DNA from 2 places in the Streptococcus sp. 517s genome. Region 2 is predicted to be linked to the other one. Evidence: predicted binding sites of a transcription regulator. Region 2 holds the regulator's gene; the other holds the start of a gene.
The links. Region 2 encodes CtsR, which represses protease genes until heat stress. Its sites were predicted from a motif close to TTGGTCAAAAAAGGTCAAANA; they were not measured.
Positions count from the first base shown of each region.

Region 1: the regulator CtsR is predicted to act here: its motif matches at 1,105-1,125, upstream of ACVX3R_RS07750 (ATP-dependent Clp protease ATP-binding subunit).

Region 1 covers NZ_CM136847.1:1,540,034-1,545,340, reverse strand. The annotation lists gene pflB (formate C-acetyltransferase) at 1-1,011, shown strand, start outside; gene ACVX3R_RS07750 (ATP-dependent Clp protease ATP-binding subunit) at 1,405-3,510, shown strand; gene ACVX3R_RS07745 (S-ribosylhomocysteine lyase) at 3,568-4,050, opposite strand; gene ACVX3R_RS07740 (ABC transporter ATP-binding protein) at 4,346-5,053, shown strand; gene ACVX3R_RS07735 (lantibiotic ABC transporter permease) at 5,055-5,307, shown strand, end outside.
Region 2 covers NZ_CM136847.1:1,789,684-1,794,990, reverse strand. The annotation lists gene ACVX3R_RS08920 (Panacea domain-containing protein) at 255-743, shown strand; gene ACVX3R_RS08915 (hypothetical protein) at 712-1,302, shown strand; gene ACVX3R_RS08910 (CtsR family transcriptional regulator) at 1,710-2,168, shown strand; gene ACVX3R_RS08905 (ATP-dependent Clp protease ATP-binding subunit) at 2,170-4,602, shown strand; gene bgrR (response regulator transcription factor BgrR) at 4,854-5,307, shown strand, end outside.

The DNA.
Region 1 (5,307 bases), 250 kb from region 2:
GCTCGTGTTAACGTATTGAAAGCCCTTCTTACTGGTTTGAACGGTGGTTACGACGATGTTCACAAAGACTACAAGGTATTTGACATCGAACCAATCCGTGACGAAGTTCTTGAATTCGAATCAGTTAAAGCTAACTTTGAGAAATCTCTTGACTGGTTGACTGACACTTACGTAGATGCTTTGAACATCATCCACTACATGACTGATAAGTACAACTACGAAGCTGTTCAAATGGCCTTCTTGCCAACTAAACAACGTGCAAACATGGGATTCGGTATCTGTGGATTTGCCAACACTGTTGATACATTGTCAGCAATCAAATACGCTACAGTTAAACCAATCCGTGACGAAAATGGCTACATCTACGATTACGAAACAATCGGTGAATACCCACGTTGGGGTGAAGATGATCCACGCTCAAACGAATTGGCAGAATGGTTGATCGAAGCTTACACAACTCGTCTACGTAGCCACAAACTCTACAAGAACGCAGAAGCCACAGTATCACTTTTGACCATCACATCTAACGTTGCTTACTCTAAACAAACTGGTAACTCACCAGTCCACAAAGGTGTATACCTCAACGAAGATGGTTCTGTGAACTTGTCTAAACTTGAATTCTTCTCACCAGGTGCTAACCCATCTAACAAAGCTAAAGGTGGATGGTTGCAAAACTTGAACTCACTTGCTAGCCTTGACTTTGGTTACGCAGCTGATGGTATCTCATTGACAACTCAAGTTTCACCTCGTGCTCTTGGTAAAACTCGTGACGAACAAGTGGACAACTTGGTAACAATCCTTGATGGTTACTTCGAAAACGGTGGACAACACTGTAACTTGAACGTAATGGACTTGAAAGATGTTTATGACAAGATTATGAATGGCGAAGATGTCATCGTTCGTATCTCAGGATACTGTGTAAATACTAAATACCTTACTCCAGAACAAAAAACTGAATTGACACAACGTGTCTTCCACGAAGTTCTTTCAATGGATGACGCATTGAGCTAATATTCAATTAGAATAGAAAGAAAGCCAGTTAATCTAACTGGCTTTCTTGTGCTTTAAAAACTTTTTAAAAAATAGTCAAATTTGGTCAAAAATTTATTGACTTTTACTGACCAATGTGATATAGTAGGAACATAAGGAAAATGAATTCCTTTAAAAGCTCATTTTCAATGAATTGATTTTTGAGAATGAGTTATAGAATCCCAAGAAAGGGGTGAGGCCTATGTTAAATCTAACAGACTTTGAAAAGAAGATTATAGAAGGCTTATTTAAGAAAGAAAAACCAGAAATTATACGTAGGGTAGCTAGTTAGCTAGTCTAAAATTTTTAAAGCAAAGGTCAGAGATAGTCAATATCAGAGATCGCAAATAATTAACAATAAACGAGGTAATGAATATGAACAACAACTTTAATAACTTTAACAACATGGATGATTTATTTAACCAATTGATGGGTGGCATGCGAGGATATAGTTCTGAAAACCGTCGCTACTTGATTAATGGACGAGAAGTGACACCTGAGGAATTTGCTCATTATCGTGCAACTGGTCAATTGCCAAGAAATGCAGAATCTGATGCGCAAATGCAACAACAGGCTTCAGGTATGAAACAAGACGGTGTCCTTGCTAAACTAGGTCGTAACTTGACCGCAGAAGCTCGTGAGGGCAAGTTGGATCCTGTTATCGGACGAAACAAGGAAATTCAAGAAACATCTGAAATCCTCTCACGTCGTACCAAGAACAATCCTGTACTTGTCGGAGATGCAGGTGTTGGTAAGACAGCTGTCGTCGAAGGCCTAGCACAGGCCATTGTGAATGGAGATGTTCCAGCTGCTATTAAGAACAAGGAAATCATTTCCATTGATATTTCAGGTCTTGAGGCTGGTACTCAATACCGTGGTAGCTTTGAAGAAAACGTTCAAAACCTAGTCAACGAGGTGAAAGAAGCAGGGAATATTATCCTCTTCTTTGACGAAATTCATCAAATTCTTGGTGCTGGTAGCACGGGTGGTGACAGTGGTTCTAAAGGTCTAGCGGACATTCTCAAGCCAGCTCTCTCTCGTGGTGAGTTGACCGTTATTGGGGCAACGACTCAAGACGAATACCGTAACACCATCTTGAAGAATGCAGCGCTTGCTCGCCGTTTCAACGAAGTCAAGGTCAATGCTCCTTCAGCAGAGGATACCTTTAAAATTCTTCAAGGAATTCGTAATCTCTATCAACAACACCACAATGTTATCTTGCCAGACGAAGTCTTGAAAGCAGCAGTGGATTATTCTGTCCAATACATTCCTCAACGTAGCTTGCCAGATAAGGCTATTGACCTTGTCGATGTAACGGCTGCTCACTTGGCAGCTCAACATCCTGTAACAGATGTGCATGCTGTTGAACGGGAAATCGAGGCAGAAAAAGACAAGCAAGAAAAAGCAGTTGAGGCAGAAGACTTTGAAGCAGCTCTTAATGCCAAAACACGTATTGCAGAATTGGAAAAGAAAATCGAAAACCACACAGAAGATATGAAGGTGACTGCAAGTGTCAACGATGTGGCTGAATCTGTGGAACGTATGACTGGTATTCCAGTTTCACAAATGGGAGCATCAGACATCGAACGTTTGAAAGATATGGCTCATCGTTTGGAACACAAGGTTATCGGCCAAGATAAGGCGGTAGAAGCTGTCGCTCGTGCTATCCGTCGTAACCGTGCTGGTTTTGATGAAGGCAATCGTCCAATCGGTAGCTTCCTCTTTGTAGGGCCTACTGGGGTTGGTAAGACAGAACTTGCTAAGCAATTGGCGCTCGATATGTTTGGAACTAAGGACGCTATCATTCGTTTGGACATGTCCGAATATAGTGACCGTACAGCTGTTTCTAAGTTAATCGGTACAACAGCAGGTTATGTGGGTTATGATGACAATAGCAATACCTTGACAGAACGTGTTCGTCGTAATCCATACTCTATCATTCTCTTGGACGAAATTGAAAAGGCTGATCCTCAAGTAATTACCCTTCTCCTCCAAGTCTTGGATGATGGTCGTTTGACTGATGGTCAAGGCAATACAGTGAACTTCAAGAACACTGTCATTATCGCAACATCAAATGCTGGATTTGGCTATGAAGCCAACTTGACAGAAGATGCAGATAAACCAGAATTAATGGATCGTTTGAAACCATACTTCCGTCCAGAATTCCTCAACCGCTTTAACGCAGTTATCGAGTTCTCACACTTGAATAAGGAAGACCTTTCTAAGATTGTGGACTTGATGTTGGCGGAAGTCAACCAAACCTTGGCTAAGAAAGACATTGATTTGGAAGTCAGCCAAGCAGCTAAGGACTTTATCACAGAAGAAGGCTATGATGAAGTTATGGGTGTTCGTCCTCTCCGTCGCGTGGTTGAACAACAAATCCGTGACAAGGTGACAGACTTCCACTTGGATAACCTTGATGCTAAACACCTAGAAGCAGATATGGAAGATGGTGTCTTGGTCATTCGTGAAAAAGCCTAACTCAAGATTTTGAGAAAAAAATAAGGAACTAGCTAATAAGTTGGTTCCTTTATTTGTTTAGATGACATGACGCTCAAAGGCATCATCTGATATTCCTTGTTCCAAGATGAGTTTTGCCCATTCTTTAGCAGAAAAGAGGCTGTGGTCTTTGTAGTTTCCGCAAGATTCGATGGTTGTTCCAGGGACATCTTCCCAAGTAGTGGTTTCAGCAATTTCCTTGAGCGAATCCTTGATAACAGCTGCAATCTCAGCACTGGTGTGACGTCCCCACATAATCATATGGAAACCAGTACGGCAACCGAAGGGTGAGCAGTCAATCATGCCGTCAATGCGGGTACGGATGAGTTTGGCCAAGAGGTGCTCGATAGTGTGAAGGCCAGCGGTAGGGATAGAGTCTTCATTTGGTTGCACCAAACGAATATCAAAATTGGAGATGACATCTCCCTTTGGCCCTGTTTCTTCCCCAATCAAGCGGACATATGGGGCTTTAACAATGGTGTGGTCAAGTTCAAAACTTTCAACAATAACTTCTTTTGACATGGTAAATCCTTTCAGTTTTCTTCTTTCATTATATCATAAAGCCTGCTCTTGATGGAGTTTGATAAATGACTTTTTGAGACTAGAATGATAATAAAGTCTCTATACATAAACCTCAGAATTATAAAGAAAGAATGAAGAGAAGAATACCTTGTGAAAGAAAAGTTTAGTTTTTCTAGTGGAACTAAGGTGACTTTTGAAAAGTGGATCAACTTTTTCTGAAATTTCTGTTTAATCTCTGAACTAATTCTGAACTAGATTGGGTATACTGGAGAAAATAAAGATAAAGGAGTTCAGTATGGAACATATGGTGAAAATAGAAGGCGTCTGCAAAAAGCATGGCAGCAAGCAGATTTTAGAAGATATTTCTTTTACAGCTAGAAGCGGTCGGATTACAGCTTTTCTAGGCCCAAATGGTGCAGGGAAAAGTTCGACCTTGAGGATTCTCTTGGGGTTAGATTGGGCGACAGCAGGGACTGCAACTTTTGATGGGCAAACCTATCAATCAATGACCTATCCGCTCAGAACGGTAGGTGCAGCCTTTGATGGCATTGGCGGTCTGCCAAATCGAAAGGTCTATGACCACTTGAGGATTATTGCAGCAAGTAATGCTATTCCCAAGTCTCGGATCGATGAGGTTTTGGAGATGACTGGAATCGCTCATAAGAGGAAGGACCTCTTGTCAAGCCTGTCTCTGGGGGAAGGTCAACGCTTGGGTTTGGCAGCAGCTTCGCTGGGTGATCCTCAGTTTCTTATATTAGATGAGCCGACTAATGGGCTGGATCCAAGTGGGATTAAGTGGTTTAGAAAGTTCATCCGTCAGCAGGCTGATTTAGGGAAAACGGTACTTCTATCTTCCCATATCCTATCAGAGGTGCAAATGGTGACAGATGATGTAGTCTTGATTCATCATGGGCGAATTATTGAGCAGGGACGATTGGAAGAGGTGCTGCAAGATTCAGACAGTCTAGAAGATCTCTTCTTTGATTTGACAGAGGAGGTTTAAGATGAAAGAAACGATGTCCTTATTGCATTCAGAATGGTTGAAAATTCGCTCAACCAAGGCTTTCAAAGTGAGTATGGCCCTCATGCTGCTATTGGTGCCTGTCGTATCCTGGCTGGAGGGGCGACAGTATTTGTCTATTGGCTTGGATGCTACGCCTGAGACGGTTCCCAGTCTGATAAACGCCATTGATCCGCTGGAATATCTAGGTCTCAACGGGGCTTCTATGGCAGTCATGGTTTTGGTCATCTTAGCTG
Region 2 (5,307 bases):
AGGCCCTTAGAAAAGAAACTAGGGGCTTTTAAGGTGTTCAAATTAAAAAAAAAGAATTTCAGGTTTAAATTAAATAAAATAAAGCTAAATAAACATATTTTGTTCACAAAAAAAGATTAAAATCATTGACAAAAAGCTGAAAAAAAGTTATATTGAGAATGGTTATATGATTTAATCAATTTAATAACAAAAAACAAACGCAGGTGACAGATGTGGTACTTGTGTTTTTTTTGTTTACCTATAAGGAGTTAAATATGAATAAGGAATACTATTTTGATAGTGTTGATGTTTTAATAAAACATCTTTTATATAAGTTTTCTGAATTATCTCCATTGAAATTACAGAAAAGTTTATATTTTCTATTTGCTTTTTACGCTGGTACATATTCAGGTAGAGATGAAATTGGAGTAAAAGAGGAAAATCACGACTTCCCTAAATACTTATTTAAAGGGAATTTTGAAGCATGGACATATGGGCCCGTTATTAGAGATGTTTATCAAAAAAATAAAAACGGTGAGTATCACGCTAAGGAATATGATTTTGGAGATGGACCTATTGACATAGAAATTAATAATTTTATAAATGATGTTGGAAGCATGATAGTGAAAAAATCTGACTTTGCACTTGTTGATAGAAGCCACGAAGATAGAAGCTGGAAGGAAGCAATAGAAAAAGGAAATTCTACTCCTATTTCTATGGAAGATATTGCAAATGAGTACAAAGAAATTATCCAATCTGCTTGATAGTAATCCAATTCAAAGTAAGAGTAGTAAGAAAACAAATATAGAGCCAGAAAATAGCATTGAAAGCGATCCTTTAAAGCCTGAAAAACCTAGAGAATTTGAACTGTATTCAAGTGACGTAATAAAGTCGAAACATTCAAAATATAAACTATATCCAGAAGATCAATTTACTAATTTTCTAAAAGAAGATGTTGTTCAAAATTTTGTAAATAATATAAATTTATTTTGGCCAGATTTAAAAAAATTAAATGAACATGACATGGATGAGACTGACTATTTTTCTCTAACTGAAACAGCTCAGTTGCGTCTAGAGAGAATTTTCAAACTATATTTAACTAGAGAATTTTCAATAACAAACATAAATAAGATTAAACTTAGGACTAACGAGTTAGATAAGTCAACATCATTTAGGGTATTTGTAATTTTGGAAGGAGAAAAATATCTAGTTTTTTTATTAGATCCACTTCACCTTGTTGTTACTGATAGAAGAACTAGAGAAAATGATGTTTTTAAAGCCAATAAAGGTAATGGAACATGTATGAGTAAGTATCTAAAGTAAAAAAGATCCTATACTATAACTGGTATCAAGTCATCTTTCTCTTAAACTCATTAATTTTTGTGTTTAGGAAAATTGAATAATAGTCAAAATATACTATAACTTAAGTAAGTGGTAGGTTTTTGAGTACCCATTAGTACGAGGATGCCTACCATTTTTTGTAGATAAAAAGCACGTCTGACCGTGCTAGTTTCTTGCCTGCTGAACTCGTCAATATTACGCCCTTTTCAGGGCTCTTTTTGTGGACTTTTTTAGGGACTTTCAAGAAAAACTAAGGCGATTTAATGCCTAAATGTTTTTAAAGAAAGTCAGTATTTTCAAGGGCTGAGCTTTAAAAATTTGACTTATAGAGTGTTAAATGATAGTATAGTCAAAGATAGTCAAGGTTCAAAGAAGGAGTTTGATTTACTATGAGATTTAAAAATACATCAGATCATATCGAAGCCTATATCAAGGCTATTTTAGACCAATCTGGTATCGTGGAATTGCAACGGAGCCAGTTAGCAGATACCTTTCAGGTTGTACCGAGCCAGATCAACTATGTCATCAAGACCCGCTTTACGGAAAGCAGAGGTTACTTGGTTGAGAGCAAGCGTGGTGGCGGAGGCTACATTCGAATAGGGCGGATTGAATTTTCCAGTCATCATGAGATGCTCCGCGATTTGCTTTACTCGATTGGTGAGCGAGTTAGTCAGGAGATTTATGAGGATATTCTCCAGCTTTTGGTGGAGCAGGACTTGATGACCAAGCAGGAAATGACCTTGCTGACTTCAGTAGCAACAGATCGTGTCCTAGGAGAAGAATCCTCAGTTGTCCGTGCCAATATGCTCCGACAGCTATTACAAGAGGTAGATAGAAAAGAGAAGTAATATGAACTATTCAAAAGCATTGAATGAATGTATCGAGAGTGCCTACATGGTTGCGAGCCATTTTGGAGCTCGTTATCTAGAGTCTTGGCATTTATTGATTGCCATGTCCAATCACAGTTACAGTGTGGCAGGTGCGACTCTAAATGATTATCCTTATGAAATGGACCGTTTAGAAGAGGTTGCGTTGGAACTGACTGAAACGGACTATAGCCAAGACGAAACCTTTACGGAATTGCCCTTTTCCCATCGTTTGGAGGTCCTCTTTGCAGAAGCAGAGTATGTAGCCTCAGTGGTCCACGCAAAGGTGCTAGGGACAGAACATGTCCTCTATGCGATCTTGCATGACGGCAATGCCTTGGCAACTCGCATCTTGGAGAGAGCAGGCTTTTCTTATGAAGACCAGAGAGATCAGATCAGAATTGCTGCTCTTCGTCGCAATCTAGAAGAACGTGCAGGATGGACAAGAGAAGATCTCAAGGCTTTGCGTCAACGTCATCGCACAGTAACTGACAAGCAAAATTCCATGGCCAATATGATGGGCATGCCTCAAGCTCAAAGTGGTGGTCTAGAGGATTACACGCATGACCTGACGGAGCAAGCGCGCTCTGGCAAGTTAGAGCCAGTTATCGGTCGTGACAAGGAAATTTCGCGTATGATTCAGATTTTGAGTCGGAAGACCAAGAACAATCCTGTCTTGGTTGGAGATGCGGGTGTCGGGAAAACAGCTCTGGCACTTGGGCTTGCCCAGCGTATTGCTAGTGGGAATGTACCAGCTGAAATGGCAAAGATGCGCGTTCTAGAGCTTGATTTGATGAATGTCGTTGCAGGAACACGTTTCCGTGGTGACTTTGAAGAGCGCATGAACAACATCATCAAGGATATCGAGGAAGACGGCAAAGTGATCCTCTTTATCGATGAACTTCACACCATCATGGGTTCTGGTAGCGGTATTGACTCGACTCTGGATGCGGCCAATATCTTGAAGCCAGCCTTGGCTCGTGGAACTTTGAGAACAGTTGGTGCAACCACTCAGGAAGAATACCAAAAACACATTGAAAAAGACGCAGCTCTTTCTCGTCGTTTTGCAAAAGTGACGATTGAAGAGCCAAGTCTAGCTGACAGTATGACTATTTTGCAAGGTTTGAAGGCTACCTATGAGAAACACCATCGTGTGCAAATCACAGATGAAGCTGTTGAAACAGCTGTCAAGATGGCGCATCGTTACTTGACCAGTCGTCACTTACCAGACTCTGCTATCGACCTTTTAGATGAAGCGGCAGCAACAGTGCAAAACAAATCCAAGCATGTGAAAGCAGACGAATCCGGCTTGAGTCCAGCTGACAAGGCCTTGATGGATGGCAAGTGGAAACAAGCTGCCCAGTTAATAGCAAAAGAGCAGGAAGTCCCTGTCTATAAAGACTTGGTAACAGAATCTGAAATTTTGACGACTTTGAGTCGTTTATCAGGGATTCCAGTTCAAAAACTGACTCAGACTGATGCTAAGAAGTATCTAAATCTTGAAGCTGAACTACACAAACGTGTCATCGGTCAAGATCAAGCTGTTTCAAGTATTAGTCGTGCGATTCGCCGCAACCAGTCAGGAATTCGTAGTCACAAGCGTCCGATTGGTTCCTTTATGTTCCTAGGGCCGACAGGAGTCGGTAAGACCGAATTGGCAAAGGCTCTGGCAGAAGTCCTCTTTGATGACGAATCAGCCCTTATCCGCTTTGATATGAGTGAGTATATGGAGAAATTCGCAGCTAGCCGTCTCAATGGAGCTCCTCCGGGCTATGTGGGCTACGAAGAAGGTGGGGAGTTGACTGAGAAGGTTCGCAACAAACCTTACTCCGTTCTCCTCTTTGATGAGGTAGAGAAGGCCCACCCAGATATCTTTAATGTTCTCTTGCAGGTTTTGGACGACGGTGTCTTGACAGATAGCAAGGGACGCAAGGTTGACTTCTCAAACACCATTATCATCATGACGTCAAACCTTGGTGCGACAGCCCTTCGTGATGACAAGACGGTCGGCTTTGGAGCCAAAGATATTCGTTTTGACCAGGAAAATATGGAAAAACGCATCTTTGAAGAGTTGAAAAAAACTTATCGACCAGAGTTTATCAACCGTATTGATGAAAAGGTGGTCTTCCACAGCTTGGATAGCGAACACATGCAGGAAATCGTTAAGATTATGGTTAAACCATTGATTGCTAGCCTAGCAGAGAAAGGCATCGACTTGAAACTGCAAGCTTCAGCGTTGAAGTTACTAGCAAGCCAAGGTTATGATCCAGAAATGGGAGCTCGCCCACTTCGCAGAACCCTGCAAACAGAAGTGGAAGACAAGTTGGCAGAACTCCTTCTCAAGGGAGAACTGGTAGCAGGCAAAACTCTCAAAATCGGTGTCAAAGCTGGCCAACTAAAATTTGATATTGCTTAAAAATGGAGAATCAGGAGCAATCCTGATTTTTTTGTATTTATTTTTATGAAACCAAAGGAAACAAGTTGACAATATGTAAATATTGGTTATAATAAGAATAGATATTAAGATTTGTATAGAATGAAAAAGAGCAGAGTTTCCTGAAATTTCCACCATTTCAATAGAGCCCTGTTTCTTTTTTTGCGTATGAAATGAAAATAATGTAAACCTAGCAAAAGAGTGAATTTTAGATAGGTTAAGAAGGGGAATAGATGAACATTTTAGTTGTAGATGATGAGGATATGATTAGAGAGGGGGTAGCTGCTTTTTTGAGAGAAGAAGGCTATCATGTTATTCTAGCAAAGGATGGGCAGGAGGCTTTGGATAAATTTCATGAGTTCCCTATTCATCTGATGGTCTTGGATCTGATGTTACCAAAGCGGAGTGGATTTGAGGTGTTAAAAGAAATTAATGGAAATCATGATATTCCTGTAATCGTCTTAAGTGCGCTCGGAGATGAGGAAACTCAGATGCAGGTATTTGACCTTTATGCTGATGATCATGTGACAAAACCATTTTCACTAGTGCTCCTAGTCAAGCGTATTCAAGCCCTGCTTAGGCGTTACTATGTTGTGGGGGATATTTGGCATTATCAAGATGTGACAGTGGATTTCACATCTTACCAAGCTCGAGTCAAGAACGAGGAGGTTGCAATTAAGCCAAAAG